3 regions of the Paenibacillus sp. FSL R5-0517 genome follow, and region 2 is predicted to be linked to each of the others. Evidence: riboswitches for the same ligand, from Rfam matches in the RefSeq annotation. Region 2 holds a riboswitch; each other region holds the start of a gene.
The links. Region 2 has a riboswitch for thiamine pyrophosphate ahead of MKX40_RS04470 (ABC transporter ATP-binding protein). Riboswitches for the same ligand answer to the same signal wherever they lie in the genome.

Region 1: it holds a riboswitch for thiamine pyrophosphate, as region 2 does, so the genes downstream of both, thiC (phosphomethylpyrimidine synthase ThiC) here and MKX40_RS04470 (ABC transporter ATP-binding protein) in region 2, are expected to answer to the same signal.
Region 3: it holds a riboswitch for thiamine pyrophosphate, as region 2 does, so the genes downstream of both, MKX40_RS02290 (ABC transporter substrate-binding protein) here and MKX40_RS04470 (ABC transporter ATP-binding protein) in region 2, are expected to answer to the same signal.

What each region holds. Positions count from the first base shown of each region.
Region 1 covers NZ_CP150235.1:701,324-712,291, reverse strand. The annotation lists gene MKX40_RS03340 (YafY family protein) at 1-16, shown strand, start outside; gene MKX40_RS03335 (zinc ribbon domain-containing protein) at 98-916, shown strand; gene MKX40_RS03330 (hypothetical protein) at 1,372-1,539, shown strand; gene MKX40_RS03325 (hypothetical protein) at 1,717-2,406, shown strand; gene thiC (phosphomethylpyrimidine synthase ThiC) at 2,935-4,719, opposite strand; TPP riboswitch at 5,139-5,252, opposite strand; gene MKX40_RS03315 (IclR family transcriptional regulator) at 5,400-6,143, opposite strand; gene MKX40_RS03310 (alpha/beta fold hydrolase) at 6,502-7,527, shown strand; gene MKX40_RS03305 (Fe-Mn family superoxide dismutase) at 7,688-8,968, shown strand; gene MKX40_RS03300 (hypothetical protein) at 9,121-9,345, opposite strand; gene MKX40_RS03295 (lipoate--protein ligase family protein) at 9,417-10,271, opposite strand; gene folE (GTP cyclohydrolase I FolE) at 10,465-10,968, opposite strand, start outside.
Region 2 covers NZ_CP150235.1:984,017-994,984, reverse strand. The annotation lists gene MKX40_RS04485 (pectate lyase) at 1-575, opposite strand, end outside; gene MKX40_RS04480 (radical SAM/SPASM domain-containing protein) at 925-1,800, opposite strand; gene MKX40_RS04475 (aspartate/glutamate racemase family protein) at 1,919-2,629, opposite strand; TPP riboswitch at 2,916-3,018, shown strand; gene MKX40_RS04470 (ABC transporter ATP-binding protein) at 3,195-3,962, shown strand; gene MKX40_RS04465 (ABC transporter permease) at 3,949-4,752, shown strand; gene MKX40_RS04460 (ABC transporter substrate-binding protein) at 4,932-6,005, shown strand; gene thiM (hydroxyethylthiazole kinase) at 7,203-8,015, shown strand; gene thiD (bifunctional hydroxymethylpyrimidine kinase/phosphomethylpyrimidine kinase) at 8,012-8,824, shown strand; gene thiE (thiamine phosphate synthase) at 8,824-9,489, shown strand; gene MKX40_RS04440 (MerR family transcriptional regulator) at 9,849-10,592, shown strand.
Region 3 covers NZ_CP150235.1:473,870-484,837, reverse strand. The annotation lists gene serS (serine--tRNA ligase) at 1-582, opposite strand, end outside; gene MKX40_RS02305 (MFS transporter) at 971-2,206, shown strand; gene MKX40_RS02300 (hypothetical protein) at 2,566-3,000, opposite strand; gene MKX40_RS02295 (phospholipase D family protein) at 3,207-4,607, opposite strand; TPP riboswitch at 4,852-4,964, shown strand; gene MKX40_RS02290 (ABC transporter substrate-binding protein) at 5,185-6,225, shown strand; gene MKX40_RS02285 (MTH1187 family thiamine-binding protein) at 6,480-6,770, shown strand; gene MKX40_RS02280 (ABC transporter permease) at 6,770-7,528, shown strand; gene MKX40_RS02275 (ABC transporter ATP-binding protein) at 7,568-8,476, shown strand; gene MKX40_RS02270 (TatD family hydrolase) at 8,582-9,388, shown strand; gene nfsA (oxygen-insensitive NADPH nitroreductase) at 9,522-10,265, opposite strand; gene MKX40_RS02260 (TetR family transcriptional regulator) at 10,258-10,857, opposite strand.

The DNA.
Region 1 (10,968 bases), 280 kb from region 2:
CTCCGCTCAAACCTGACAGACAGCTGTCCAGTTCCTCCCCGTATACTTCAAATATGTTCAGGTTGAAGTTGCATATATACCCAAGGAGGAATAAAAGATGAACGTTACTGTATGTCAAAGCTGCGGCATGCCACTCACCACCCCTGCCCAATTCGGAACGGAGGCAGATGGAGGCACAACCCGTGAGTACTGTATCTATTGTTACAAGGATGGGAAGTTTGCACAGCCAGGAATCTCGCTTGAAGGCATGACGGAGATGTGCACCGCCATTCTGAAGGACGAGGGCATGGATGAGGAATCCGCTCGTTCGATGCTGCGTAATCAGCTTCCTTTTTTGAAACGTTGGCGCACGAATACAACGGATCAACACAAAGTATCTCCGGCTGAAAACTCTGCCACTTCCGCTATACCGGGTCAGGTTACAACAACTCTATCGTTATCTGCCCAGCCCGTTCGTTATGTCACACTCCCAAGCAAACGCTTGGCCGGCATATCCGCCCGCACAACCAATGCCATTGAGATTAGTGGCAAAGGCCGTATCCAAGGTCTCTGGAACAATTATTTTGCCTCAGAGCACCTCCCTGCACCCGAAGCTGCTCGTTATGGCTGTTACACGAATTATACCGATGGCATAAACGGAGAGTACACCATACTGGTAGGGCATGAGGTCAGTTCGGAGGAATCATTGCCTGAAGGATTGGACGACATTCTGCTCCCGCCTGCAACTTACGCCGTATTCACTTCCAGAAAAGGGCCAATGGCAGAGGTTGCTCACGAAGCCTGGGGAGCCGTATGGGCATGGGAGAAGCAAAGTGATCGTACGTTCACCGGAGATTTTGAATTGTATGATGAACGCAGCCTGAATCCCGAAAATGTACAAGTCGATATATACATCGCCGTTCGAGATAGTAGATAAAACCAACACTATATCAACTCAGACTGGATCCAAATTTTCCTCACATCCTTCTGCATATCATGCAAGCTGCCGAGTTCACCCGGCAGTTTTTTTGATGTTCCTCCCGTGATACAACCGCCTATAGTACCAAGTTAGTTAGCATGGAACCTACCTATTCAACCAGACAATATGCCTCATAAGCGGGTACCATTGACTTCCTTAAAATTGGGACTATTCACATAACAACCGATTCCATCCTCCCACACAAATCCTTTCAAATCAGGTTCTTTACTCCTGAATTTCCCTAAAACCGTTTACATCTCCTGAATACGGGGTAAAATCACTACAATCCAATTGGAATTACGCTTTAAACTCTTCTATTTCGTCTAACAAGTCACATATACCTATATGCGCACCTGGCATGGTAACCAGTCGAAATACATAATTCACAAATATGCTTCAAAGGAGGAACCAAGATGATCCGCATGCCTATTCAGCAAATGATCCCGTACCATCACCAATATCCGCGCAACACGGCGACCACTGCTCCTAAAAAGGAGAATGAGAACACTCAAGGTCTATCCTTTCATGAAATTTTACAGCAAAAAATGGCGAAGAAAAATGCTTCTCCTTCCCTTAGATAAAATGAAAGCTGGACGATTGCCAGTCCGGTTATGAACCGTCTTTCCGCAGCTTGGCGGGAGGACGGTTATTGGCGTTGAATCGCAAACAACTGTACAGTTCTCAGGCATGTTTCTATAATGGTTTAAATATCTAAGATTACCATCACATTATACGAACTGTAAAAGGGGATTTAGCACATGATCACCATCGGTTGTTTTCACGCTCACTATTCCAACATCGCCTTAATTGAAGAGACGCTTGCTGCTTATGAAGTTGAATTGGTCCATTACGTCGATCCAGGCCTGGATCGTCTTAAACATGACGCTGACTTTTCCGATGTCGTCATCCACGAGAAAGTAGCTCAGACGCTCCGATGGATCGCCAAGTGTCATGCCGATGCCATTCTGGTCACGTGTACCCTGTTTGCGGCAGTACTGGAGCAGGAAGCCACAGAGGTCCCTGTGCCTGTGATCGGCATAGATGATCCGCTATTGCAGGAGATGCGGCAAGTACCAGGAGATTACATCATAGCATTCACCAACCCGGCAACCATTGAAGGAACGATGGCACGGCTGAATCAGGCATTACAGCAAGAGAATGAGAATGAGCATCCCTACATTGCAAATACATATCAGACGGAAGCGGTGTGCATCCCTGGGACATTTGAGTTGATTATGCGTGGAGATCAGCAAGGGTATCTCGAAGCGGTACGTGAGGGATTACAGCAGATTGCTGAGCAGTATCCGGGTAAAACGGTAGTGGCAGCTCAACTGTCTATGGCTCCCGCTGCTGCACAGGTTACTGCAGACACAGGCATTGCGATCCATAGTCCGTTGGCATTGCTTGCGGCGTATGTGGAGAAAAATTTGGGCGTGGCTCGAAAGTAGTGGCTGATTTGGAGTGACATATTACAATCACTAAAAATATGTGAAAAGCAGTATGTAGGCTCTTTGCAAAATAAAAATGCTCTCGAACACGAGCATTTCAAATGGTATAATCACTTTGTACAGCCAATTTGTGGTGGGAAATAGGCTTGCCTCCAGTGGGAGGTGATCCTATGAACTTCTCTTTTAACGACGTAATCGTGTTCGCGATGTTAATTATTGCGCTCCTGACATACATCGATCGTAAAAAGAAGTGACCCGCCACAGGTTGACGGCCTGACGGGTCACTTCATCTGAACTTGCTGCACTCGGAGGAATACCCACCGCAAATGCTGTGCAGGAGTAGCCATTGGCCTGGCTACTCTTATTGGTGTTTACTTACATTCATTTTATTAAACATCTGCTAGACAATCAACCATAATACTGATAAAAAGTATTAGGAAGCTGATCAATAAGAGAAAAATACGACATGATAGCAGTATTCTCACCTTCAAACGATGTCAGACTGCCAAGGTTAAGCTGTACCAGCGCCTAGGACCGTGTCCGATATTCCTCAGCCTTTTCCTGCATGCCCGCTGCTACAGCCTCATTCTCGGACAATCCTTTATCCGCCGCAAAGGCACGAATGTCCTGCGTAATACGCATGCTGCAGAACTTCGGTCCGCACATCGAGCAGAAATGAGCTTCTTTGGCCCCTTCTGCCGGCAGCGTCTCATCATGGTAAGATAATGCCCGTTCCGGGTCGAGTGAAAGGTTAAACTGATCCCGCCAGCGGAACTCGAAGCGCGCCTTGGACAATGCATCATCCCGGCGCTGAGCACGTGGATGACCTTTCGCCAGATCGGCAGCATGAGCTGCGATCTTGTAGGCAATAACCCCTTCCCGTACATCATCCTTGTTGGGCAAGCCCAGATGTTCTTTTGGCGTGACGTAACAGAGCATGGACGTGCCAAACCAGCCAATCATAGCCGCACCAATGGCGGACGTAATGTGATCGTATCCCGGGGCAATATCGGTCGTCAGTGGCCCAAGTGTGTAGAACGGTGCCTCTTGGCATATCTCCATCTGCAGGTCCACATTCTCCTTGATCTTGTGCATCGGTACATGCCCCGGGCCTTCGATCATCACCTGCACATCATGTTTCCATGCGATCTGCGTCAGTTCCCCAAGCGTAGCCAGTTCCGCCATCTGAGCTTCGTCATTCGCATCGTAGATACTGCCTGGACGAAGTCCATCTCCCAGCGAAAACGCCACATCATACTTTTTCATAATCTCGCAGATTTCTTCGAAATGGGTGTACAAAAAATTCTCCTGATGATGCGCAAGACACCACGCTGCCATAATGGACCCGCCCCGGGATACAATGCCTGTCATCCGCTTGGCGGTCATGGGGATATAACGCAGCAGCACACCTGCATGAATCGTAAAGTAGTCCACGCCCTGCTCTGCCTGCTCAATGAGCGTGTCTCGGTACAATTCCCAGGTCAGCGCTTCCGCTTCGCCATTCACCTTCTCCAGCGCTTGATACAGCGGCACCGTACCAATTGGTACAGGTGAATTGCGGATGATCCATTCCCGTGTCGTATGAATGTTTTTGCCTGTCGAGAGATCCATCACCGTATCCGATCCCCAGCGCACAGCCCAGGTCATTTTCTCGACCTCTTCCTCGATGGAGGAAGATACGGCAGAGTTGCCTATGTTGGCATTGATCTTCACGTGAAAATGACGACCGATCAACATTGGCTCACTCTCCGGGTGATTGATGTTGGATGGCAGAATCGCCCGTCCACTCGCCAGCTCCTGCCGCACGAACTCCGGTTCCACCCCTTCACGGATAGCGGCATACTCCATCTCTGGTGTAATGACTCCCTGCCTCGCGTAATGCATCTGCGTGACACAGCGCCCAGCCTGAGCACGCAGTGGTTGTCCCCGAAATCCAGGGTACTCTTCAGCCCCGGCTCTCCTCCCACCGGGCTTTAGTCCGTTATCCTCGGGTTGAACGGCTCTGCCCTCATATGCTTCAACATCACCGCGTTCCATAATCCAATGATTTCGGAGTGCGGGTAATCCCTTCCGAATATCCATCTGGAATTCGGGATCAGTCATGGGGCCGCTCGTATCATAGACACGCAGCGGTTCGTTATGCTCCACCCCTTGGGGAGTATTGGTGTCATGAAGGGCTATCTCACGCTCCGGTACAGCTATGTCCGGCCGTGAGCCCTGAATGTAGACTTTGCGGCTGCCCGGAAAGGGCTGAACCCGTCCGGCCGCTCCTGTTTCCTTTTCCACCTGCTGATCGTTATGTTCCTGTTCCATCGCTTGTTGTCCCGTTTGATTTCCTGTACTCATGTTTGCTCGTCTCCTCCTCCGTGTTCGTTCACTAGGTTTGGTTGGCATCGCCATCAGCTCGCTTACGCACCTGTCCCAAATCATGCAGAGCGCAGAGAAGAAAGAGCGATCCTACACCAGACCAAGGGGGAGACATTATTCATGTACAGATAACAACAGAACGGAGGTTACCACAGATCATGGATCTATAATGATTGCTCTCTCCAAGCCCACTTTTGCAGGTTATTGAAAAAAAAGTCCATGGAATGTGTGTTATCTCGCCCGTCCACTGTATATAAAAAAAGCCGGCCCCCGAAGGAACCGACTTTAATGTCCATCACCAATAATGCTCCTGGTTGCAGCTCCATAACGGAGTCCTGCAAGAGTCACACATGTGGTGGTTGTGGTCATATCGCCGATTACTTCCCTACGCTGGTATGATCCAGATCAGGTGCAAAGGGTCCGGAATCTCATGCGATTCCGTCTCAGTCCGGACAATTCGGACTCCCCCAGTAACGTTAAAAGTTGCGGCATTCATAAGCCGCTGTTCATATTCAATGAAGCTGACCCCGATGGGCCGTCCATTACAGAGTAGCGCAACCGGAACATAAAAACAACCTTTATATTCCAGAACACCAACCCAATTGGAGAAAAACCTTACATCAATATCAGGATAACATGAGCCCCATCTGCGTAGCAGCTTCCTTTAGCACAGGTGCGTATTCGTGCAAAGTCTCCTGCGAAAGTCGGCTGACAGGCCCTGAGACCGAGAGAGCAGCTGCAATATTGCCTCGGCGATCCATAATCGGTACAGATACCGCTGCAGCTCCCGGCTCACGCTCCTCATAACTCGTCGCATATCCGTTATCCCGGATATCTCCCATTTGCGCCAAATACACCGCAGGGTCAATAAACACCGGCCACTCCGGCCCGTTCATCAGCTCCTCACGATCCTCGTCCGTGGCAAACGCCATCAAGACTTTGCTGGAAGCGCCCACAGACAGCGGGAGTCTAACACCAACGGGAGCGACTCGGCGAATCGCCTGATCACTTTGCACCGCCTGAATCCGAATCCGTTCACTGCCATCACGCAGGTACAGACTCACGGTCTCCCCCAATCGATCTCTCAGTCGCTCCATCGCAGGCAGCAGCAGAATAGCGGGATCATCACTACGGGACATATGAGCCGACAGCTCCCAGATTCGGATGCCAAGTCGATACTTCTCTGTTGCTGCATCGCGGATTACGAATCCTCGATCCTCCAGTGTAGCCATCAAGCGGTGCACTGTACTTTTGTGCAGGCCGATCTGGCTTGCAATCTCGGTGAGTCCCAGATCACTGCGTGTGGTAAAACATAATAATATATCCAGCGCCCGTTCCACAGCCCGGACGGTTAACTTGCGATCTTCCATGGCATAATGCCCTCCTCATGTTTCATCACATGAAACTTGGTTACATAAATTATATGAGAAACGGTCTCATCTGTAAACCAAAAAGAGCCAAAATTGAAATAGGCCAACGTGTAAAATTTTCCTTTTTATAAGACTTAATCCCCTGTAATTTACACACTAAGGTAATTTTACCCATATATCTTAAGAACTATATAACAATTGCGTAACAAATGCCCTCAAGCAATTGACTTTGACTATATTGGAACATACGATAAAGATATATTACATTAAGATATCGCTCTGAAGCAGGCTCTGAATAGACGCAATTCTCTTTTCATTTCGTTGTTATCTTCAACTGAACTTCAAAGGAGGGGCATTCATGTATCCAACATCCCAGAGCGAAGCCCCGCTGCATACAAAGGTGTCCGATCTGCCCTCTTCCCTATCACCGAGGCTGATTCGGTTCAAACATATTATCGTAGCGCTGCTGCTCTCCGTTGTATTTTTTCTACTGTTTTGTTTTATTGCACTGCATGGTTACATTGCATGGGTATTATCCAACCCGACTGTAGCGCCTGTCTTCTCCAATCCGATGCAGGCCAAGAATATGAAGTACGAAGATATCACTTTCCCGGCAGCAGATGGCAGCCGGACGATGCAAGGATGGTATATCCCTGCTGACAATGCCGCAAGCAAAACGATTATTTTCAGTCACGGCTATGGTGCCAATCGTGAAGAAACATGGGTACCCATGTATGACCTGGCACACTATGCCCATCAACTTGGGTTCAACGTCGTCATGTTCGATTATGGCTTCGCCTCCCAGGTGAACAAAGCTGTAGCCACAGGTGGCAAGGCTGAGTCCCAGCAATTGCTGGGTGCCATCCAGTTCGCCAAGCAGCGCGGTGCGCAGGAACTGGTAGTCTGGGGTTTCTCCATGGGTGCCGGTACGGCGCTTCAAACCGGACTGATTACACAGGAAGTGGATGCGATGATTCTGGACAGTACGTTCCTGCTTGAGCCGGATACGCTGTACCACAACATTCATAACCAGATCGATCTCCCGCGTCAGCCTACACTGGAGATCATGAAGCTGTTGTTCCCTGTTCTGAATGGCACCGGATTGCAACAGATTCCATACCAGGAAGTGAAAAAGGAAGATTATCCGTTCCCGATTTTCTTCATTCATGGTACGGAAGATGAGAAGGCGCCTTACCCAATTGCAGAACAGCTCGCCGCCAATCAGACCAATCCGTACTCGGATGTATGGATTGTCCAGGATGCGCACCATGAGTTGATCTTCCGGGAGCATCCAAAGGAATATCTTCGCCGTGTCTCGACTTTCCTGAGTCATGTAACAAAAACAAGCAGTGACGATGTGCAGAACACGAATAGTGGAGAATAATCAAACTTCAATCATCGGATTTTCCGTTGATTTTTGAGCCCCTCAGGGGGCTCTTTTTTTTGCACTCATAGGACAACAGCCCGACGGAATATACTCTTGGGACGCATGAAGCAACGGTCTACATATGCGATGAAATTCAACTGAAGGAGGCCCACCATATATGAACTGGGATGGATATGGTCACCTGCTGCCTCTGCGGACCTTGGAAGAAATCCGTTTCTGGAAAGAGCAGGAGAAAGAACATACACTCGTCATTCGTGCACTGGTGCCCGATCTGGAGCCCCCATACGTCAAGCTGCTGGAGGAATGGGAGGCTACCTTTGCGAACAGTGAGCGAGTAGCGAATCAGCTGCTAAAACAACTATTGCCCGCAACCCATCCGCCTGCTCCCTACATCGTTCGTTGTATCGATCAACTTGTGTCGGCTGCTCGGCAGCAATCGAGAGAGTTCATCAAACAGCTGTATGTTCTTCTGGAGCAAAGTGCTGCGGTGCAAGCTGTTCCGCTTGCCAAAGTACTTATTTTGCATTTGATCCGCGAATCAGAGTATTTTCTGGGCGTATTGGATACGCTTGGCCAACCTGGCATCTTGCGAGAAACAAATTTGGAGCCGTCACTTTTTCTGGAAAATGCACTGCATACGTCAGGCTCAGCAACCACCCATCGCCAAGCTTCAGAAGCTCCAATTTCTCAAGAGGGGAATGTAAACGCACCTGCTACTTCAGCGCAGATTCAATCCACAACCGTTCAATCACCTTCTACCGAAACAACACAAGCCACGCCCAGCACTACTGCACCTCCCGTAAAAGAAAAGCCGGTTCCCATTGGAGGGCACACACTGCCCCCTCTTCCCTATGCGTACAATGCGCTGGAGCCACATATTGATGAGCTAACGATGCGTATCCATCACGATAAACACCATCAATCTTATGTGGACGGACTAAATGTAGCAGAGAAGAAGCTGGCGGAATCGCGAAAAAAGAATAACTTTGAACTCATCAAGCATTGGGAACGTGAACTCGCCTTCAACGGGGCAGGCCACTACCTGCATACGATCTTCTGGACAATTATGAATCCTGCTGGCGGCGGTAAACCTTCCGGCATGCTCGCAGAGCAGATCAAGCGGGATTTCGGAAGTTATGAAGCGTTCAAGAATCAATTCACTGAAGCTGCGAACAAAGTGGAAGGCAGTGGCTGGGCGATGCTTGTCTGGAGCCCGAGAGCACATCGTCTGGAGATTTTGCAGGCGGAAAAACACCAGAACCTGTCCCAGTCCGATATCGTTCCACTCCTGCCGCTGGATGTGTGGGAACATGCCTATTATCTGAAACACCAGAATGAACGCAAAAAGTATATCGAGGATTGGTGGAATGTCGTCTACTGGCCGGCTGTTGCTGAGCGTTACGAAACAGCACGCAAGTTGTTGTGGCCGCCTTATTAAGCTTGAGCTTAGTTAGATGGAATGAAAAGAGATATCTCCAGCCGAATGACTGCAAGATATCTCTTTTTGGTGTAGACAAAAAAGCAAGCCTCTTGTAATAGAGACTTGCTTATATTTTGAGAGACTTTCTATTTCAAAATGCTTATGCTCACTTAAGAAGCACAGCCCTCGCACGCTACATAGTTGTCGCCAACCTGTTTGCTAATAGCGATCAGGTCGCCCAGCTTGATATCTGCCTCATCGGTAAACTCCAGATCGGCGATACGAGCAACGATCAGTGCAGCAGCCTCTTCCTTGCTTGTTGCCATTTGGCTGAACTCAGACTTTTCGCCTGTAGATACAACCTCATATAAGTACGTATATCTCAACGTCTCCATCCTAACACTCTCCTTCCGAAATCACATCATATCATCTCTATTACCCAATTCCAAGTCCGATTATCAAGAACTCAGTCATAGCGCAGCTTCATCTGCTCAGCTGTCAGACGCACTTCTTCATAGCCAACGCTAAGCACTTTGCTAGCTTCCGCCTGTGGATAGCGATCACGCAGAGTTCGTACCAATGAGGCGGTATAGGCTGCGGCAGAAGGGACACCTGCCAACTCCTTCAGACTGGCCATCGTGCCCGGCTGAACATCAGGATATCCTTCACTGGCTCCGCCTGATGCATGTTGATAGAATTGACGCACGTCTGCTGCCAGTTGATCTCCCTCCCCCTCCACGATGATAAAAGCAGTAATAATATACGCCTTTGCCTGTCTGCGCTGGGCAATACCACAGAATTTCAGCCCACCTACACTGACATCATAATCCCCCGGGCAAAAAGCACCCTGGACCTCACCTGTTTGCGCCTGGTTTGACCATGGCGTTAGCGACTCGGCAATAATTGACGCCATCTCCCGAAAATCATCATGGATATTGATCGCATGTCCGGGATTAGGCAGAATCAATGATACGTTAACTACCCCTGGATTCAGAGGTACGGCCGCTCCACCGGAAGGTCGAACACAGACTGCTGTCCCTTGGCTTCTTATCCGTTCCATCGCTTCTACAGCCCGTGGCAACCTGCGGTCACGCAGACCGGCTACAAAGGCATCTGGATGTCGCCATATGTGTGCAACTGGCAGATGCCCTGCCCCAACCCGTCTGCACATGACTTCTTCCCATGCAAAAGCGTCGAGTACACTACTGCCTTGTCGCTTGAGTGGTGTCTCCCAGATTTGCAGGCGCAATGTAGCATGTTTATCTGCTTGTATTTTCTTTTCAGACTGTATCGGGTCTCTTGAATGGGAAGATGCACTCATCGTTCCATTACCTCCGGCTTAACGAATTCGTATGTATTCAGTATATATAGAAATGATAACGCCATATATAAATAAGCCGGTTCCCCTGGGAACACGGCTTATTATATCCTGTCCTGCGGCTTCAGAAGCTCCCGCTTCCAAAACCACAAGGACCTACTCATCCGGCTTGTCCATGAAGTGGACGTACCGAATTTTAATCTTTTACCAAAGACAAGAACTCTGCACGTTGTGCCGGATTCTCACGGAAAGAACCACGTACAGCAGATGTTACCGTCTTGCTTCCCGGTTTCTTCACGCCGCGGGAACACATGCACAAGTGCTCACCTTCCACCACGACCATCACGCCATGAGGCTCGACAGCTTCTGTCAGAATGTCAGCGATCTGTGAAGTAATACGTTCCTGAACTTGCAGGCGACGTGTTACTGCTTCAACCAAACGAGCCATTTTGCTCAAACCAACAATCTTGCCGCTGGGTACATACCCAATGTGCACTTTGCCGAAAAATGGCGCCATATGGTGCTCACACTGGCTGTAGTAGACGATATCCTTGACGATAACCAGTTCTTCATGATTCTCGTCAAACGTGACACCGAGCACATCGCGCGGATCTACTTCATATCCACCAAAAATTTCTTCATACATTCGGGTCACACGTGCAGGCGTTTCAAGCAGCCCTTCACGTGTACTATCTTCTCC
Region 2 (10,968 bases):
CCTTGAGATACACTGCTATCTGTACGCATAATAGCATCTTTCACATTGGAAATATTGGAGTTATCCAGCGTCATGTTAACTGCGAAGGTCGTTCCACCATTTTGACGTACCAGCTTACCGATATCATCTGCACGAAAATTTTTGATGTTAATCGTTCCGGCTGCATTGATCTGGAATACTTTATCATAGGCCTTATACGCCGCACCGCCGGTAATGTTGACCGTTCCGGCCGACTTCAATGTGAGTGCATCCTCACCCACATCCTCCCAAACTACATTTGATATATTACAGTTGCCATAACAGTGAACACCATCGGCAGCAGGGTATCCGATATTTACATTTTTGAGCGTAGCCCCTGCCTCCAGACGAAATACCGGTTTCTGATTCTCTGCTTGAGACCCGTCACCCAATGTGGAAGGATTGGCTACAAATGTTTTGCCTTGACCGTCATAAGTCGTGCCCGCTGGAACAATAATCGTTGAATTAACAACTGTTGGCGCAGCAGCAGCGGGAACCGCACCAAATATGGAAGCAACCAAACCAGCAGACAACAACAACGTCAACATTTTTTTCATTACTTTATTCCTCCCTTATTCTCTCGTTATGGATCGTGTACAAGCCTGTGCTTGTACTGAAAGTTCGCCAGAGGTGCACCTCTGCCCAACTCACAACCTAATCCTACCAAATAAGGAAGGTAACTAAAATAATCATTAGATCAGATATATCCTGACATCGCATAATGACTGTCATATCGGCATTTTTTGCAAGTCAGGATCTTTGAACAATATGCTGATATCAACCTCTGGTATGCTCATTTGTAACGTAAGTACCTCTGACTTTAATCCCCAGTAAACAAGAAAGATCACTACATTTGTCTTTCAAATGTGTGATCTTGAATGGCTTCCAGCTTGCTGATATAAGATGTCAGGCTCCAAACCTCTGACGATAACCGCACTTTCGACACAACTCTTCCACAGCTTCCCGCTTGGAAAAGCCATATACCAGATTGTTCGCTCGCTCCCCTTCAATGATCTCCGAGAATGACTTCTCGTGCACATTACCCAGGTTAATCACACCCTCGCCATCGAGACAGCATGGAACCACCGTTCCATCCACTAGCACAGCCGCCTGACTACGCAATGCGTGGCAGAAGCCTTTGCCGTCATCTTCAGGTGCATCCAGACTTGGCCACTGGAACTCGTGGTCCTGATTCAGGTATACATTCGGGGCAATTTTGACCCCGCTGCCTGGAACCACTTTTTCCTCAATGCGGAAGTCCAGATTGAATTCACGTTCCAGCACTTCAAGGGTTTCCCGATTTCGATTCATCTGAGCATTCGTGAAGTTATCCTGCGTCAGATTCCACAGTCGGAATGAGATGATGACATTGTGTTTCACCGCCTCGTGTACAAAAGACAAAATGTTGCTCAGATATCCGTCACGGTCGGTTGAACCTTCGTGCCCATCGAAGCTGTGCAGGGAGAAGTTCATCTGACGCAGCGCCGGTTTACCAAGCAATTTATGCTGAGTCTTGGGCAGCAGTGTACCATTCGTTGTAATGTTCACCTTGAGTCCCTTCTCGTGTGCGGAATCTAGCAGAAGATCTATTTTGGGATGCAACAAGGGTTCGCCTTTGACATGTAGATAAATATGATTGGTATGTGGTTTAACTTGTTCCAGTATATTGTTGAAGACTTCAGGGTCAATGAATCCTTTGGCACGCTGCGTCTGCGGACAGAAGCTGCAAGCCAGATTGCAGATACTCGTGATCTCAATATATACTTTTTTGAACGTTTTCAACTTGGGTCCCCATTCTGCCTAGGAGGGAGAACAATCCCACCTGCATTTTGTGATCCGGCCTGTACGGCCCATCCCTATTATATCGAGTTCATAAGCCAAGGTAAATCAGAGAACGGGTTTATCGGGTTGAGTCAAATGATTTGGCTAGTGCCAAATGAACAGATTCAATCGCATGAATATGTGTTGTATCAAATAATGGAACTTCTGAATCCTCTACTTTTACTAATAATCCAATTTCGGTGCAACCTAATATGATTCCCTCAGCTCCATCATCAACCAGCCTTTGGATCACCTTTTTATAATAATCCCTTGATAAGGGCTCAATTTTCCCTAAACATAATTCCTCGTATATTATTTTATTGACAACTTTTCTATCCTCTTCATTCGGTATCAAAACCTTAATACCATTAAATTCAATTCGTTTTTTATAAAAGTCTTGTTCCATCGTATATTTGGTTCCGAGTAAACCAACCGTACTTATATGGGAGTTATGAATTTGATTTGCTGTTGCATCAGCAATATGTACGATGGGTAGTGTCACTTTTTCTTCAATATGTTTAATCACTTTATGCATCGTATTTGTACAAATTACAATCATTTCTGCTCCTGCCTTTTCCAAAGACTGAGCAGCATTCCCTAATAATTCACCAGCGCTTTCCCAATCACCTTCAGCTTGATAACGCTCGACCTCTTCAAAATTCACGCTATATAAAATGCACTTGGCTGAATGCAATCCTCCCAATTTATTTTTCACTTCTTCATTAATAATTCGATAATATTCTAACGATGACTCCCAGCTCATTCCACCAATAAGACCAATCGTTCTCATATTACACTTCCCCTTCCATTGATTACATCCCGAAAGCAGTGTATAGAAATTCAGTAGATATTGTATCGTATCTATTTCATTAAATAAACCTGCCACAGTAAGAGGAGTTGAGGAAACTGGAGCAATTCCGGCAACGGATTAATGCGTCTGCCCGAATAATCTGGCTGTGCAATCCTAATAATCCGAACGGTACCATTTTCAGATCAGTACTCACATTCTTTCTGAGCGCCCCCTTTACATTCCACTTGCATGTGATATATGCTGAACACATAACTGCATATCTTGAACAATGCACTAGGGGAGCCTTACGGCTGAGACGAATCGAATGATTCGGACCCTTTGAACCTGATCTGGATCATACCAGCGGAGGGAAGTGGAGCGGCCTTTTTGTAAGCGGATTTTTTCATGTTGATAATGAATTTTAATGTGAATTGAACTTACAGACCCACTCATTTCTCCGGAAATGGGTGGGTCTTTTTCGCGTTCTGCGGGCAGATCAGCAGGTGTAATGAAAGATCCCGCAGTTTGAAGTTGAATTTGGAATAACAAGGGGGAACAGAACGAGATGGATAATAACATAACCATTCACAACATGAGCTACGCTTTCCCGGGAAAAAGGGATTCTCCCGTGCTCTCCAATGTGTCGATGCGTGTAACCAACGGCGAATTCGTCTCGCTCATCGGCTCTAGCGGCTCCGGTAAAAGCACCCTTTTCAAGCTGCTGGCAGGTCTGCTTGAGCCAACCCACGGAACCATTGAAATTCCTTGGGTCCCTGAAGGAAAGCGACTGGGGCAGGTCGCCTACATGCCACAAAAGGACCTCCTGTTATCCTGGCGAACCGTCATGGAGAATTGCATGCTCCCCGCTGAAGTTGCTCCAGGGCGACAGGATAAGGGAAAAATTCGCGCAGACATTATGGCAGGGCTCGACAGATTTGGCTTATCCGGCTACGCGCATGCTTATCCGGACGAGCTGTCGGGTGGCATGCGCCAACGTGTCGCGCTGCTTCGTACTTTGTTGACAGGTGGCCAACTCATGCTGCTGGATGAACCATTCGGCGCACTCGATGCCTTAACCAAACGCGAGATGCATCGCTGGCTACTGGAGCTGTGGGAAGATCTGGGCAAAACCGTGCTGTTCATTACGCATGATATTGAAGAGGCCCTGCTACTCAGTGATCGGATTATCCTGTTAACTCCGGGGAGCCAAGGCCAACCGCTACAAGATTTGACGGTACCTTTGCCACGTCCAAGACATTCGGACATGATCTACGAACCGGCGCTCGTTCAGATGAGACGACGACTGGAGGAACAATTGCATGCGAGAGGATAACTTGGGAAACTGCATGAAGAATAACGTAAGGCGTTGGCTTGACCGTTATGGTCTGTTTCTTTGGCTCCTGCTCTTGCTGCTTGTCTTCTGGGAGTGGATTGTGCGTATGGGATGGGTGCCCTCCTTCATCATTCCAGCCCCAACGGCGATTGCCAACTCCCTGTATGAGCATCGTCACCTCCTGCTGGCTACACATCTGCCTGCTACCTTGATGGAGGTTGTTGTTGGTTTTGGCTTGTCCATTGGTGCCGGAATTGCACTTGCAACTGGTATGCATATGAATCGGTCGATTGAAAAAGCGTTATATCCCTTCATCGTAATCAGTCAGACGATCCCGTTGATTGCCCTGTCCCCCGTCTTCATCCTATGGTTTGGCTACACGCTGTGGAGCAAAGTTGCGGTGGTGTTCCTGATCGCCTTCTTTCCCATTGTGGTGAGTACCTACGATGGACTTCGCCAAGGCGATCCAGAGCAGCGTGAACTACTGCTCACCATGGGAGCCAGCACGTGGGATATTTTTCGCCAACTCCAGGTTCCACTGGCACTTCCCGCCTTCTTCTCGGGGCTAAAGATGTCTGTGGTGTACTGCGTGGTTGGTGCAACGATAGGCGAATGGCTCGGTGGCAGTAAAGGTCTCGGATACTTCAGCCGCCGCATGTCCAGCAACATGAACACGGACGCGATGTTCGCCGCTATTGTGCTGTTATCCCTGCTCGGGATCGTTTTGTTTGTACTGATTGCCTGGCTGGAGAAACGGTTTGGCACTCGGCGCCATGAAGCGAAAAAATAGTTGGATAAAACGTAGAGAGAATTTAGATTTTAGATGTTACTACAAGAATTACGCTCTACACAACATAACTTATGCACCATTTCAGCAGCTAACTTCAATCAGTACTTTGTCATCTTGTCCGTTAACATACTGCTGTCCATTGTCTACAAACCCAAACGATGAAATGAGGAACTTCATTTATGACTAACAAAGGTATATACTCCCTGCTTCCCATTATGCTCATAAGCCTGTTGCTGATCGTTAGCGGATGCGGCAACACGGGTGCTGGCAAAAACACGCCAACAACAGAATCGGAAACCAATGCACAGCAAGCTAACTCGCCTGTAACAGAACCAGCATCAGACACCAAAGATAAACTGTCCATCATGCTCGACTGGTACCCCAATGCAGTACATTCCTTCATCTATGTAGCTCAGGAAAATGGATACTTTGCAGACCAAGGTCTCGATGTCGACATTCAGATGCCTGCGGATACCAATGATTCACTCAAACTTGTTGCTGCCGGTAAAATTGATCTGGCTCTAAGCTATCAGCCTCAAATCTTGCTCGCGCGTAGTGAGAACATTCCTGTACGTTCCATTGCTGCTGTTGTTCGCCACCCGCTCGTACATCTGTTGACCGAAGCAAATGGCAACGTGCGTTCACCCAAAGACCTTGAAGGAAAGACGGTTGGCTATTCTTCGATTCCGCTGTATGACGCGATGGTACGGACGATGATCAGCCAAGATGGTGGCAGCCCAGACAACATGAAACTGGTCGACGTTGGATTCGATCTGATTCCTTCTCTGGCTTCCGGACAGGCGGACGCGATTATGGGTGGTTTTATTAACCATGAACAATTGATTTTGGAGAAAGAAGGCCATGCCATGAAATCGATTAACCCTGTCGACTATGGCGTGCCTGATTATTATGAATTGGTCCTGACCGCAAGTGAAGCTGGTATGGAAGCCAAAAAAGAACAACTTACCCGGTTCGTCAAAGCGATCCAGGAAGGACAGAAATATGTCACGGAGCATTCAGAAGAAGCCTTGAATATTCTGCTTGCTCATGAGAATGAAACATCTCCGCTTGACCCGGAGATCGAAACCAAAAGCCTGGCTATTCTACTGCCGCTCATGAATGAAGAAGGTCAACCGTTTGGTCGGCAGGAAATGGAGTCGTGGGAGAATGTACGTGCATGGCTCGTTGCAACTGAAATGATTCCTGAATCGGTGAAAGCCGAGGATGCGTTTATAAATCTGCAAGGAGAGTAAGTAAAGAAAAGCCACGAGAATGAAGGGAAAATGACTAAAAGAAATGGATCGGCAAGTAAGAGGAATGAATAGAAAGTTAGCAAGGACGTGGCATTAGGGGCAACAAGGTTTGCGAATGTAAAAGGTTTCCGTAATGGAACTGGCTGGAGCAAGGAGTGGAGAATCATAATCTTTAACAATTCTACGTGACTTGATGTGCAATTGAGTACCTTGATATGCATTTGGGTGGCATGATATGCGATCGAGTACCTTGTATGCGTTTGGATAACATAGTATGCGATCGAGTACCTTGTAAACGTTTGGATGACATGGTATGCGATCGAGTACCTTGTATACGTTTGGATGACATGGTATGCGGAGTACCTTGTATACGTTTAGGCGGCTTGGTGCTATGCATTTGTTCATGTACATTAGCGCACATCTTCAAATCTACCGGGAGCTGAATCGCGTCCTAATGTGTTCGGAGTAGAGCATGCGGCGAGCGCTAACGAATCTGAGACGTCTTATTCGAGGATTTAAAGCAGTCTCAGAAATCTAAGGAATCTGAGACACGCAATATTAGAATAAACAGCCGTTTGCATCGTTTTAATCAAGGAATTCAGGGAATAACGTGTCTGAGGTTCCTTACATTTCAAAAGTAGGATTTGACAGCCAAATAAGATGTCCCGGGTTCTTTAGAAACACCGTCTGAACCAGCGGAAGGAATTCGCCAAAAGAGCTACCAGCTTGGTTTGGGTTTGGGTTTGGGTTTCAAGACTCTATTTGAACGTCAATTCCTTCACTATACCGCTTGCCTGAATTAGGAGACTTACCCTGGGGTCACTTTCTGTATATTGCATTGTAGTACTGTTGCATTGTTACATTGCTGTACTGTTGTACTGTCGCGTTTTTGTATTATTACTATTTTTTGCGAATTACATTTTTATGTGGCTCTACCTTTTAGCTGTTTCAATCAAGGCTAGACATTGATCAAGATGATTCCCTTTGTTCTTCCATATCCAGTTACATTAATCCATCTTTATTGCATTATGAATTGGATTTATCTTTTACATCTGCTTTTACCGCTGTAACGTCTCTCGGTGTCTTTACACTATTCGCCCTGCTCAACACGGAGACTCATATCCTATTATTCTGTTGAGTGACTCTGAATATCAGGCTTCTGCCGGTGGCGTTACTTCAAAACAAGGAGGAAATTATATGTCTTATCTGAAACGTGTTCGTACGCAAAATCCGCTGGTACACAATATCACCAACCTTGTCGTTGCTCCCTTTACAGCCAATGGTTTGCTTGCACTTGGTGCATCCCCATTTATGGCCTATGCTCATGAAGAGGTCGCTGATGTTGCCAAGATGTCAGGAGCCGTGGTGCTCAACATTGGCACACTCGATGATAAAATCGTTCAGGCCATCCGTCTGGCAGGCCAATCGGCTAATGCGCATCATGTGCCTGTGGTACTAGATCCCGTCGGCGCAGGCGCAACCGCCTATCGTACAGAAACCGTTCAGATGCTCGTTCGTGAGCTTCGCCTCACGGTACTGCGCGGCAATGTGGCGGAGGTTGCCAATGTCATCGGTGAGAGCTGGAGTATCAAAGGTGTGGACGCGGGATCAGGTGAGGGTGACCGGATCGGCATAGCGGAGCGGGCAGCGCATAAACTTGGCTGTGTCGTGGTCATTACCGGTAAAGAAGATATCATTACCGATGGGCAATCCACATTCCTCACGAGTAATGGTCATGCCCTGCTCACTCAGGTCACAGGTGCTGGCTGTCTGCTAAGTTCGGTGATTGGCGCTTTTACAGCCATTGCGGAATCCGAAGACGATCTTCCAGGCAGTGTTGTTGAAGCACTCGCTTTTTATGGCGTAGCGGCTGAACTGGCGGCAGAGAAGACGGCTCATCAGGGGCCGGGCAGCTTCCAGATTGAATTCTTGAATCAACTGGCACAAGTAACACCCGACCTTGTGGCAGAACGCGCACAGATTCGTCTGATCCGTGGAGGTGCAGTATGAGCATTGCTCAAGCACTAACCATTGCAGGCTCCGATAACGGGGGAGGCGCAGGAATTCAGGCCGATCTCAAAACGTTTCAGGAGCTTGGCGTATACGGCATGACCGTCATCACCGCTATTGCTGCTCAAAATACAACAGGTGTACAAGGAGTCTTCCCCATCCCTTACGATGGCATTGCCCAGCAATTGGACTCAACCGGAGAAGACTTTCAGCCAACTGCGGTGAAGACCGGCATGTTATATAGTGCCGAGATTATTCGACTCGTCGCTGAGAAGTGGCAGCAATATGATTGGTCTAATCTGGTCATCGATCCCGTGATGGTCGCCAAAGGCGGCGCCCCCCTGCTCCAGCAGGAAGCTGTACAGGCGCTGATTACAGAGCTGTTGCCCCATGCCCTGATCACAACACCTAATATTCCGGAAGCCGAACTGCTTACCGGAATGTCCATCACGAATCTTAGTCAGCGGGAAGAAGCCGCGAGACGGATTGTACAGATGGGCTCGACGTATGCTTTGGTCAAAGGTGGTCATGATGAAGGAAGTGGCATGATCGTGGACGTACTCTACGATGGGCAGTCTTTTCATTATCTGGAGAATGTTCGTGTGCTAACACGTCATACACACGGAACGGGATGCACATACTCTGCTGCGATCACCGCAGAGTTAGCCAAGGGTTCACCTGTTCTGGCTGCCGTAACGACCGCGAGAGCATTCATTCAGGCAGCCATTGAAGACGAGCTGGGGATTGGGGCCGGACATGGGCCAACAAATCATTTTGCGTATCAGCGCAGACAGCGGGGTGAGCAGTGATGCGCCCTTGGGATGCAGAAGCGGTACAACGCGCGATGCAGGTGTATTTGGTCATGGGCAGCGTAAATACGACGCAAGACCCCGTCGAGGTGCTACGCCAAGCCATTGCTGGCGGCATTACGCTGTTCCAGTTCCGCGAAAAGGGAACTGGCGCCCTGATCGGCGAAGCTCGCATGACGCTTGCGATGCGGCTTCGCGAGGTGTGCAGCCAGCACGAGGTCCCGTTCATCGTGAACGATGATGTGGAGCTGGCTGTAGCGGTGGAGGCCGACGGCGTGCATGTCGGCCAGGATGATGCGGACGCGGCGCTGGTACGCGCCCGCATTGGCGCTGGGCGGATGCTTGGCGTATCCGCCCACGCTGTGGATGAGGCGCGCCGTGCTGTGCAGGCGGGCGCCGACTACCTTGGCGTCGGGCCCATGTACCCGACGCGCTCCAAAGCGGATGCCCACGCTGTGCTGGGCCCCGCAGGGGTGGCGGAACTGCGCGCCGCAGGCATCGCAGTTCCGATTGTGGGTATCGGCGGCATTACGCCCGATACCACGGCCGCCGTGATGGCGGCTGGAGCCGACGGCGTAGCCGTCATCTCCGCCATCGCGGGCGCGGCCGACGTGTGCGCAGCGGCTGCGCAGTTCGCTGCGGCAGTGCGCGGGATGCGGGCGTAGCCCTGCTTCCCTGCACAGCCAGCCCGTGGGCTGCACCGAATACATGGTTCAGCCCACAACCAATCGCTCTCCTCTCCATAACAGAGGAGCTCCACAACACCCCTACGGCGCGGCAGCAGCCCATGTCTTCGACAGAAGCCCAGCCGCCATTCTACAGTGACTGAATAATACAATTATTTCGTCCACCTATTCACATCTAGTTTCATATCTAGCCACATTCCAATCAGCCCTAGTCACATCCAGTAACCGATCCATGATCAAGATGCAGCTTCCTGCCGCATCTTGTTTTTTTCATTTTCAACTGTTGACTCTCACGTAACGTGACACTGTACAATCAGTGTTGTAAGGAGGTTTCACTCATGGCCATGAAGGTAAAAGAAGTTGCTGAACTTGCCTCAATCAGTGTGCGCACACTGCATCACTATGATGAGATCGGGCTATTAACTCCGGACGAAGTAACTGCTGCCGGGTATCGATTATATTCAGACGCCAACCTGGAACGATTGCAGCAGATTTTGTTTTTCAAGGAACTCGACTTCTCTCTGAAGGAGATCAAAAACATTATAACCAACCCCTCCTTCAATCCGGAAGAAGCACTTAAAATGCATCGACTTATACTGCTGGAGAAGCGCCAACGCTTGGACCAGATGATTGCTACCATTGATAGAACGGTTTTACACGTGAGAGGAGAAATTAAAATGACAGCCAAAGAACAATTCGAAGGATTTAATTTTAGCCAGAATCCGTATGAACAGGAAGCGCGCGAACGGTGGGGAGACCATGCTGTAGACCAGGCAAATCAGAAGCTGTACAGTAAATCAACCACGGCGCAGAAAGCGCTATCCGATCAAATGAACGAAATTTACAAACATCTGGCTTCACTTCGTCACACAGAACCGGCATCTGCGGAGGCACAGTCTGGCATCAAAGAGTGGTACACTTGGCTAAACCAAATGGGAAGCTACTCGCCTGAAGCCTTCAGAGGACTTGGTCAGATGTACGTGGACGATGAACGTTTCACGCGTAATATTGATCAGTTTGGCGATGGTTTGGCAGTATTTATGAGAGATGCTATGGCTGTATTTGCTGACCAAAACAAATAATATAGCCCTGTCTTCAAACACAAGCAATATATTCAACTCCCATTGCCATCAGATGAGCGCTGTAAACGATCGTCTGTAACTTGGACCTCTGTCCTATAGTAGTAAACGTTATCTCTCGTCATCAGCCTTATTCGCTGTATATGAGATCAGGATATTATAACCTTCCTCCTGCGTTGGTCATATCGTTCTTGGAATTAACCTTATGAACAAGCTGGATATATCCTAGGTACGTTGCAAATAATTTGATCCATTCAAGTTATTACATCAGTTATGAGCCATAACCCGCCTACAGCCTAGTAAATACATAAAAGGACGTACGCCCTCTCAGGCGTTACGTCCCTTTTATGTATTCAAGTACCTCAGCCGCAATGTGAAC
Region 3 (10,968 bases), 510 kb from region 2:
CATTGGTGTAAAGCCGTGCTTCAGCAACAGATCCAGCGCCAGTTGCTGTACTGCCCGATGTAATAACAGGCCAGCGCCGTTCAATACATAGCTTCTTGTACCACCAATCTTAACGCCACGGGGAATATCGATCAGATCATGCAACTCCCCAAGTTCCACGTGATCTTTGGTGGTATACTCGAACGTTGGAACCTCTCCCACACGTCGCAATTCCACATTATCCTCATCCGACGTGCCTTTCGGGGTATCCGGGGATACGATATTAGGTACCAGCCATTGCAGCCTGGTTACTTCCTCCTGCACAGGGGCGAGCTTCGCTTCCACCTGTTCCAACTGTTCATTGATCTGTTTCACCTGCGCCCGCAAACCATCGGCCTCTTCCCGATTCCCGGCTTGCATGAGTCTGCCGATGTCTGCGGATAACGTATTGCGTAATCTGCGCCCTTCTTCCGATTCCTGCAAAAGTGCTCTGCGTTCCTCATCCCGCTCCAGCAATGTGCGAATGTTAATCTTGATTTTTTTCCCGTCTGCTGCCGCCTGAACCTCTTCTGCGTGTGCCCGAATCCACTTCATTTCCAACATGGTCACCGTCTCCTTTGGCTGTAAAAATACAAAGAGCGCCCTCATCCCTTGGGACGAGGAGCGCTCTGCTCGCGGTGCCACCCAACTTGCTGAATCAGGATATCCTGCTTCCAGCCTCTTGGTCCGCGATAACGGGCGGTTCCGGTTAACTTGGGGAAATATCGCTCCCCTGGCGAAAACGCCTCCGAGTTGGATGCTCATCAACGGCATGGTCCGATCTGTAATTGTTGTGTCTCAGTATATACGAACGATAGACCAGATTGCAACCTTTTGTATCGATCAGGAATTCATGGCACAACGTAACCTGTCCTGTTATGATAGACTTTGTCTTCATGGTTGCGCTTTATTGTGATCCTCAATTTATGTATATATGTAGAAGGAGTTCTTTATGAAAAAATTACTTTGGATCGGGTGTCTCTCCTATTTCCTCATTGGACTTGCCCACGTTGTGCTTGGTTCCATTCTGCCCGTTGCACTGGAACATTACGGCAAAGATTATAGCCAGGGCGGGACATTGATCTTCGCTCAATTTGCCGGATTCCTGGGCGGTGTATTGTTATCTCCGTGGCTGAACCGACGCTTTGGTAAAAGGGGAGGCCTGTTAATCGCAACAGCATTGCTCTGTATCGCAGAATTATCCTACATGCTGTTGCCGCCATGGGGCTGGATGTACGTCATCGCACCCGCTGCCGGTTTCGGATTCGGAATGGTTGAAGCTGTCATTGGCACCATTATCATCGCTGCAATCAAAGACAATACTGCTGTTGCCATGAGCCGACTGGAAGTGTTATTCGGGATCGGAGCGATGGTCATGCCGCTCATGGCCAGCGGTCTGATTGCTGCCGGATACTGGCGTTTATCCTTTCTCGTTGTTGCGATCTGCGCAGCGCTGACCTTTGCTTTCTGGGCGAAAGGATCATTCGGTGAGCTGGACAAGGTTCTGGAGCGACGGAAGCCAGCCGATGCTTCGAGACACACTCACACTGCCAGTGCATCAGGTGAACCGCATTCCGCAGATACCCGTATACCCGGCCCAACCTATCGTGGACGCAACCTGACTCTTCTGGTTCTGTTCGTCCTGTTCTTCTTCCTTTATGTTGGCACTGAGATGAGCCTTGCAAACTTCATGCCAGCGATCCTGATTGAGAAAATGAACATGAAGGAAGCCGGAGCAGCGCTTAGTGTCACCTGCTTCTGGATTGCCATGTCTGTAGGACGACTCTTCGCGGGATATATCGCAGAGAAATTCCAGTACCGCGTCTATGTGCTGTACAGTTGTCTTGCATCTGTGCTTTTGTTAATGGTGTTTCCATTTACAGACCAAATCTGGTCTGCGTTTCTCATCATCTTGCTACTCGGACTTGCCATGTCAGGCATTTTCTCGATTGCCCTAGTCTTCGCCAGTAAACTGCTGCCTGGAACCGAAGAATCCACACCTAGCATTTTGATTGCCTCAGGTGGGGTTGGCGGTGCCATTTTGCCTTTGACCACGGGATGGAGTCTTGATCATCTGGCGGTTAATCAATCCGCATGGATGCTTGCTATCTTTGCAGTTGGCCTGCTTGTCATTAGCGTGATCACGTACCAGTGGCAGAACAAACATTTGGTCGATCCAGCGACTTAACAGCTATGGGTGATACAGTCCAGAGCGATAGAATCAGAATTACCTATTAAAGAAATCGAAATGTCTACTGTCATGACTTGACGGTAGACATTTTTGGTAGCGTTACTCTGTTTTTTACGAACCCAGCACACGCTATTCCGCTCCATTTCTGTATGTTCGAAATCTAACGAACCTTAGAGAAGTTATTGTAGATAAGCAGCTTCAAATCAAGGTCTTGTTGCATTTTTTTGCATATTAACGCCGCTGAGATTCGTTAGATTTTTCATTCCCCAAGAACCGACTTAATAAAGTGTTCTCGATTCGTTACGATCTATTCATTTGCACAAGATTGCCCAGGAAATACTTTAAGGCCATCGGAATTACACACTTTTGTTAACAGTAGGCATTATATGCCCGTTGCTCTTGATGAATTTACCGAATACATATCGTACGAGCGGCCCTAGAATGATCAACTGATATGGAAGTGCCAGACTGAAATTACGAGCGATTGTATGCAGGTACGTACCAAGTACGGATACCACATTTAATTGGTCCGCAAGATACGCTGAAATCATTCCGTACAAAGACATGATCAGGACCATGCCAATCACCATAAAAAATGACATGACCAGCACACCAAGAATCTTGTTGGACTTGTCAAAAGGTAAGGAAAATGCAATTTTTCTCGCTACTGGGCCAACAATGAAGGACTCTACCAGAAAAGCGATGACAAAACACAATAGGAATTGAAACAGGATCTCAAGCGGGGACAACTTGCCAAGTATCCCAGTGTGCCACAAATTGAAAGTCATCATCACCAGGACCATTCCTGTACACATCATTAAGCCGAAAATAATTTGTTCCTTCTTGCTCGTTGGCAATTCTCTCATCCTCTCTGTTTACCTTCGTAATTATAGAGATGATGACTCCCACTACATAAGTGAACATTCCGTGAACAAATCTGATTTTCAAGTTTTGATAAACCGGAGAAAAAGTTAAGCTCAAGAGAATACGATTTTTTCTACAACATAAATTTCCAGAGAAAAGACAGTTTGGATAACGCTGTGATTGCTATTCGTTTGAAAATAGAGCCTTTCTGATTCGTAGATTCTGCTGGATGTTCATCTTTAACCGCAAGTGTACTATGTGCACGTTTGATATCCATAGCCTCTGTTAGTTCGTTGGCGAATGCAGAACCGTAAATGACCACAGCGGATTCGGTATTTAGGAAGGCAGATCTGGGATCAAGATTATACGAACCAACCATGCTGAGGTAATCATCCATGACAAATGATTTGCCGTGTATGGAATAAGGGCCTTCGTATTCATATACGGCCAGACTGGTATCAAGCAACCGTTCCTTAGAGCTTAAGTATCCCGCGAAAGCCAAAGGGTTAGGGGTCTGCTGGATTGAATTCGTCAGCATGACCCATTCTGCTTTTGGATTCATCGACAGATGTACGGCTTTCTCCATTTTCTTGGTAGGAATGGCATATGGCGTCTGAAGGTACACTTTCGACTTTGCTTGATTGGCGAAATGAACAAATGTCCTCCACATGATGGGGTCTTTATACAGCCTTTTAATTGGATTGTGAATGAAAGCAACGTGGTCGGAATGAAGCGCTCCTCGAACCCATTCCTTGGGCAACACTTTCACAAAAGGATCACTCTGAGCCTGGGCTTTTTGATATAAATCAGCCAGCTGAGCCAGCTCTTTTAACCCTTTTGCATGATGCTGACGTTTTGCATGTTTTTCTGGTTTGGTGAATGGATGGTTCCATAACTGATCTAGATATTGTTTCATTTCAACAACCGTGCTGTTCGTATTATCGTTTGCATTGTAAACAAGGACATCCCGATCAAAAACATAGTCTTTTGGGGGTTGCAATGCCATATATTTATCACCAATATTTTGGCCGCCAATGATTCCATATGTGTTGTCGACAAGAAGGATCTTGTCATGCAGACGATTATGCCATGTCCATGGCATAAATAGGTGGAGTGGTTCATAATATCTTAATTCGACATTGGGATGAGCTGCAATGGCATCTGGAATATCACGCAATTCTCCGCGCATGCTGTGAAAAATCCCGTCTAAAATGATTCGAACTTGAACACCCCGATCAGCCGCATCGAATAAAGCAGCAAAAAAAAGCTGAGATGTTTTTCCTTTTTGAATGGAGTAATAGGCCAGGTCGATGCTTGTTTTTGCCTCTCGAATGGTCTGGATTCTCACCTGACCCGATTGAAAGCCGTCCTCCAGGAGCATTACGCGATCTGTTGTACTTCCTCTTGTTAACGATTTTTGCATATCCGTATTTTCAATAGCAGATGGAGACGGAACCAAAAATAAAAGGTAGGCTGTGAAGAAAACGTAGGCACTATAACACAGAATCATTGCGATTATGGTTTTAAGGATCATTCAGTACTCCCCCATTTTTATGTAAAAGTATTTATTGGTATAGCAGTACTATCTCCTTTTGTACCTAAATTATGTTGTTTAAATGAATCAAGCTGCTCGGCTCAAGGCCAAACGATCAAAAACTAATCACCGAAGCGGCTTAGAAGCAAATAGACGATGACCGGAAATCCGTTCCCATCCAGTTCCTGACTGGACACGACTGGGCCTCTGGCCTATAATTACACCTAGTAATGCCCGTAACTTCATAGTTTCCCAGGGGAGTCGGAATTGGCCGGCTGAGAGTGTATCCCACCAAGATACTAACCCTTAGACCTGATCTGGATCATGCCAGCGTAGGAATCGGAGTATATCGAAATGGCACAGCCCTATGGCTGAACGCCACCTCTCTAACGCCTGCACGCGTCCCGGATTACGGGGCGCTTTTTTTAATGTTCTTTTATATAGCCAGAGAGCTAAAAAAAGTGACGTTATCCGGATCATAGCTGGTATAAATCTGCCGATTTATGCAAGAAGCTTGGATATGAAGCCAAGGAGTACCCGTGCCACTGGCCGGACATACCGAAGGAGAGAATCACAGATGAAATGGCGTAAAACAATGGGACTGTTGCTCTTATGTGTACTACTGGTGACTGTGGCCGCATGTGGCGGTAAAGAAGCTGCCCCGGCTGAACAGAACGGCAGCACGAATACGGAGAGCAGCAATGAAGGTGACAACGCAGCCCTCAAGGATGTTAAAGTGGTGCTCGACTGGACACCAAATACGAATCATACCGGCTTGTATGCGGCCGTAGATCAAGGTTTTTATAAGGCCGAAGGCTTGAATGTGGAGATTGTTCAGCCAGGTGCCGGCGGCGCCGATACGATGGTTGCTTCCAATGAAGTGCCATTTGGCGTAAGTTATCAGGAAAGTGTAACTCAAGCCCGTACACAAGGGGTTCCACTCGTCTCCATCGCAGCAGTTATTCAGCATAATACATCCGGGTTCGCTGCTCCGGCGGATCGGAATATCAAATCACCGAAAGATTTTGAAGGGAAAACCTATGGTGGTTGGGGTTCGCCTGTGGAAGAAGCCGTGATGCAATCCATTATGGAAGGCGAAGGCGCCGACGTATCCAAAGTGAAAAACATTAACATGGGTGATGCCGACTTTTTCACCGCAGTGAAACGGGATATTGATTTCGCATGGATTTTCTACGCCTGGACGGGGATTGAAGCTGAACTGCGCGGGGAACCGATCGACATGTTATATGTGAAGGATTATTCAGATGCACTGGATTACTACACGCCTGTTCTCGTTACGAACGAGCAGACGATTCAGAACGATCCTGAGTTGGTGAAAGCATTCCTGAAAGCCACTTCAGAAGGATATCAATACGCAATTGATCATCCCGAAGACGCAGCGAATATTCTGATCAAGGCCGTACCTGATCTGGATAAAGACCTGGTACTGGCAAGCCAGAAATGGCTGAGTCCGAAGTACACGGATGACGCCCTGCGCTGGGGAGAACAGAAACAGGAAGTATGGCAGAACTACACCGACTGGATGTTTAGCAAAAAACTGCTGGATGAACAGGTCGACGTGAGCAAAGCATATACGAACGCGTTTTTACCCCAATAAAAATTGCTTAAGTTTAACTTTTTTACACAAGAACGAAGAGTGCAGAACCCATCTGAAGAAGCGAAGCGCTCACCTAAAAGCTTTCTGAAAGAAAGCTCCTTCGGAAGCATATGCTATCCCCGGATTTCCTCCATTAGAATTCATTAAAGAAATCCGGAGATAACAGTGATCGGAAGAGGGTACTGCAATCGGAGTGATAAGTGTAAACCTGGTTCAATTCATGCAATTTATCACGAAAGGAGCCGTGATCTCTCATGGCAAGCACATTACTTAGCATTCAGGTTATTCCGAAAACGCCAAATGGCGAGAACTCTTATCCTTATGTAGATCGCGCCATTGAAGTTATTCAACAGTCTGGTCTGAAATATCAGGTGAACCCGCTCGACACCACGATGGAGGGGGAACTGGAGGAACTGCTGGAGGTTGTCCGCAAAATGCACGAAGTACTCGTCGAGGCTGGCAGCCCAAGCATCATCTCTCAGATCAAAATCGCCCATAGCCCTACTGGCTTCAGCATGGATACCCTGACGGAGAAGTACCGCTAATGAATGCTTATTTCAAAAGTGTATGGCCGCCCTTCGTGGCGGTTATTCTCTTTATAGCGATATGGCAGGGAGCCGTCTCCCTATTCCATATCGAGAAATGGATGCTGCCAGCACCGTCCGATATCGCCCGCGAAGCGGCATCCCAGGCTGATCGGCTTGGCATGCATGCCTCCGCAACCATTCAGTTAACCCTGATCGGATTCGCGGCCGGCACAGCGGTTGGATTACTGATTGCAATGGTGCTGCATTTAGTTCCTTTTCTCAAGTCAGCCCTGTATCCTTTACTTATTCTTAGTCAAAATATCCCGACCATCGCGCTCGCGCCGCTCCTGTTAATCTGGTTCGGATTCGGGTTGTTGCCTAAGCTGATTACGATCATACTAGTCTGCTTTTTCCCCGTTGCGGTAGCTGCGATGGACGGCTTGACTCGTACCGATGCAGCGATGATGAACTATATGCGCATGGCTGGTGCGAAACGTCACCATATCTTCTGGAAGCTGGAACTACCCCATGCCCTGCCCTCCGTGTTCTCCGGTGTCAAAATTGCCGCTACCTATAGCGTGATGGGTGCCATCATTGCCGAATGGATTGGTGCAGACAAGGGTATTGGTTATTATATGATGCTGCAAAAATCAGCTTATCGCACAGATCGCTTATTCGTGGCAATCATGATTATTGTCGCGCTCAGCTTGCTGCTCTTCCTGCTCATCGCGTTGCTGGAGAAGCTGCTCGTGCGCTGGCGGCCACAGAAGCGATAACAAAGCATGTAAGTCTATATATTAGGAAGTGATCAGCATATGAATCAGCAACAGGACGAACACGTCCAGCCTGAACGGGGAGCACGCACATTGGAACCAAAGCACGGTGAAAAAATTTACTCGACTAATTCCGGGCTACCGACATATACGACTGCTGCTTCGGTTCCACCTGCACTGGACGTCGTGGATGTTCATGCATCATTTCGTGAACGACGGAGCAGGCTACCGGTGTTGAACGGCCTGTCCCTGACTGTGAAGCAAGGTGAGTTTGTCGCTATCGTTGGGCCATCCGGCTGTGGCAAAAGCACCCTGTTCCATATCATCGGTGGTCTGCTGAAGCCACAGGAAGGGCAAGTGCTCATGAACGGTCACGATGTTACGGGCCAACGTGGCAAAATCAGTTATATGCCACAACAGCCTGCCCTTTTCCCTTGGCGTACCATTGAAGACAATGTACTGCTTGCTGGTGAAGTAGCTATGGATACTCCTCCCCGGGCTGAAGCACTTGCGGAGGCTCGAAAATGGTTAAGTAGCGTGGGTCTTGCCGGATTCGAGCAGGCATACCCGCATATGCTGTCGGGCGGTATGCAGCAACGCGCTGCATTCCTGCGCGCCCTGCTTAGTCCGCAGGAGTTGATGCTGCTGGACGAACCCTTCAGCGCGCTGGATGCACTCACACGTAGCGACATGCAGCGCTGGCTGCTCGATATCTGGGAACAGAACCGTCGTTCGGTGCTGTTCATCACCCATAATATCGAAGAAGCATTGCTGCTTGCGGATCGGGTCTATGTATTATCCAACCGGCCTGCAACGGTGTTGCATGAGGTACATGTTCCTTTTGATCGCCCCAGACGGGAAGAAATTACGGAGGAATCGGCATTCCTTGAACGTAAACGGCAGATTGCACAGTGGATGAGAGAAGAACAGCAGAAAGCCCGCCTATCCTAATAGCGCGGGTTTTTAAGTTATTATTTTCCTTTAATGGGTGATCCATTATATGAAATCTGACGTACCATAATTAAACTATATATGAACACAAGGAGGATTTCCCTCATGCTTTCTCAAGCTTTCGCTCCATTAATTGATGCTCATATTCACTTGGATCAGTATCCCCCTGACGAACTACGCGAGATGCTGCTATCATTTCCGTCCCAGCAGGTTGAAGCGGTCATTGCAGTATCCATGAATCTGGCCTCTGCCCAGGTCAATCTGGAGCTTGCAAATCAACATCCACGCACCATATATCCGGCCTTCGGTTTTCATCCGGAACAGGAACTGCCATCCGCTGCAGAGATGGACCTGTTCTTCCAATGGATCGAGAAGCATATGGGACAAGCCACAGCCATCGGAGAAGTCGGCCTTCCCTATTACAATCGTCTGGAGGCTGAGCAGGCAGGACAGCGCTTCGATCAGAGCGGGTATATCGAGCTGCTTGAACGGTTCATCCAACTCGCGAAAAAGCATAACAAACCGCTTGTCCTTCATGCTGTATACGAAGATGCGGATATCGTCTGTGATCTGCTGGAGCAAAATCATTTCCGACGCGCGCACTTCCACTGGTTCAAAGGGTCCCGCGAAACGGTAAGACGCATGGCAGACAACGGTTATTTCATCTCCTTCACGCCGGATATTCGTTATGAAGAAGAGATTCGTGAACTCGCCCGGCAGTATCCAGTAGAACAAGTCATGGCCGAGACCGACGGACCTTGGCCCTTCGAAGGGCCGTTTCAGGGACGAATGACACACCCTGCCATGACCAGACAAGTCATTCAGGCATGGAGTGAGATCACCGGCATGGGAACCGAACGGGCCGCCCGTCTCTTTTATCAAAATACAAAGCGTTTCTACGGCTTAACTTGATTACAGTCAAGTAATTGCAAGCACTCTCACTTGCCCGTGCCCACACAACACAAAAAAGCCAGTCGTTTTCACCCCGACTGGCTTCTAATCTACATATATATAAGTGGAACAAAATTTTTACCTTCCGTTCAACTTAACGCTTCAGGAATCCTTTGCCTTCCAGGAACGGTCTCACCTGCAACCGTGCCGGCTCAGTCAGGCGCTTCGCCATCAGTTCGGACCATGGGGTCGTTCGTTCTCCATTGGTCCGTTCTTTCATGTACGCAGTTGTAGTCTCATCATACTGCTCAACACCTTGAAGGCTCTGCTCGGCATTATAGCGATTATGATGCAGAACGGCTTTCAATGGCAGGCGTGGCCGAATTCCTGTTTCCTGATCTGCAACACCAATACACATGCCGTACACCGGATATACGCCTTCCGGCAATCCCAACAGCTCAGCGACTTCTTCAATCCGAGTACGAAGCCCGCCGATATATACAATTCCGAAGCCAAGAGATTCGGCTGCAAGAGCGGCATTCTGGGAAGCCAGAGCAGCATCAATCGTGGCTACCATGAAATTCTCGGTCGAATCGGCATACGATTCCTTCTCAGGAAGATGACGTTTCGCAGCATCACTCAGCCGATATAGGTCAGCACACCACACGAGAAACACGGGACATTCATTGACGTAGGCCTGATTGCCTGCCAATTCAGCCAGCTTGGCTTTTTGCTCCGATTCAGTCACGGCAATCACGGTGTAAGCTTGTACACTGCTTGAAGAAGAAGCCATCTGCCCTGCCGATACAATGGCTGCAAGCTGCTCATCACTTACCGGGTCTGGCTTAAATTTTCGTACAGAGCGGTGTTTCATCATCAACTCAATGGTTTCATTCATGGCGATTCACTCCCAATCCTCGAAGTACGAACTCAATGGTCTGCTCCGCGAGCTCGTCTGTATTCATATGTTGATAATCAAAGCCAAATCGTGAATTCTTGGCCCGTTTGTGTGCCAAAGCCACACCCATAACCTGAAGCATTGCATAAGATACGGACTCGATTTGGAACAATCCCTGGTCCTTTCCTTCTTGCAGCAGTTCCCTCACGCGTGTCCAGACGGGGTCCAGAAAACGAAATACGGTAGCTGTGCGATGTGTACGCAGTGTAATTTCAAGCTGCACAATATCGCTCATCTCTCGATCTGTCATCGTGAACTTCACAACTTCACCAATAATTCGTCGGATACCTTCCACAGGCGAGGACATGGACTCTTCCGCCAACGAGTTCATCATATGATCGGGGAAGAAATGTTCAAATAATGCCTCGAACACCTTTTCTTTGCCGCCAAAATGGTATGACACCAGCGACACATTCGCACCCGCCTCATCACAGATTTGACGAACACTCGTCCCGTCATACCCCTGCTGTGCAAAAAGCTTCTTGGCTGCAAGCAATATCCTCGTTTTGATATCCAACTCCGGTTCCGTCATTCCGTCCCGCTCCCTCTTGTCCGTTCATCTCATTCGCTCTAGCTCAAGGACAGCAGCCAGCGAATCATCTGTCTATTATATTACACCAAGCACCCCGATGAAAATCATCGG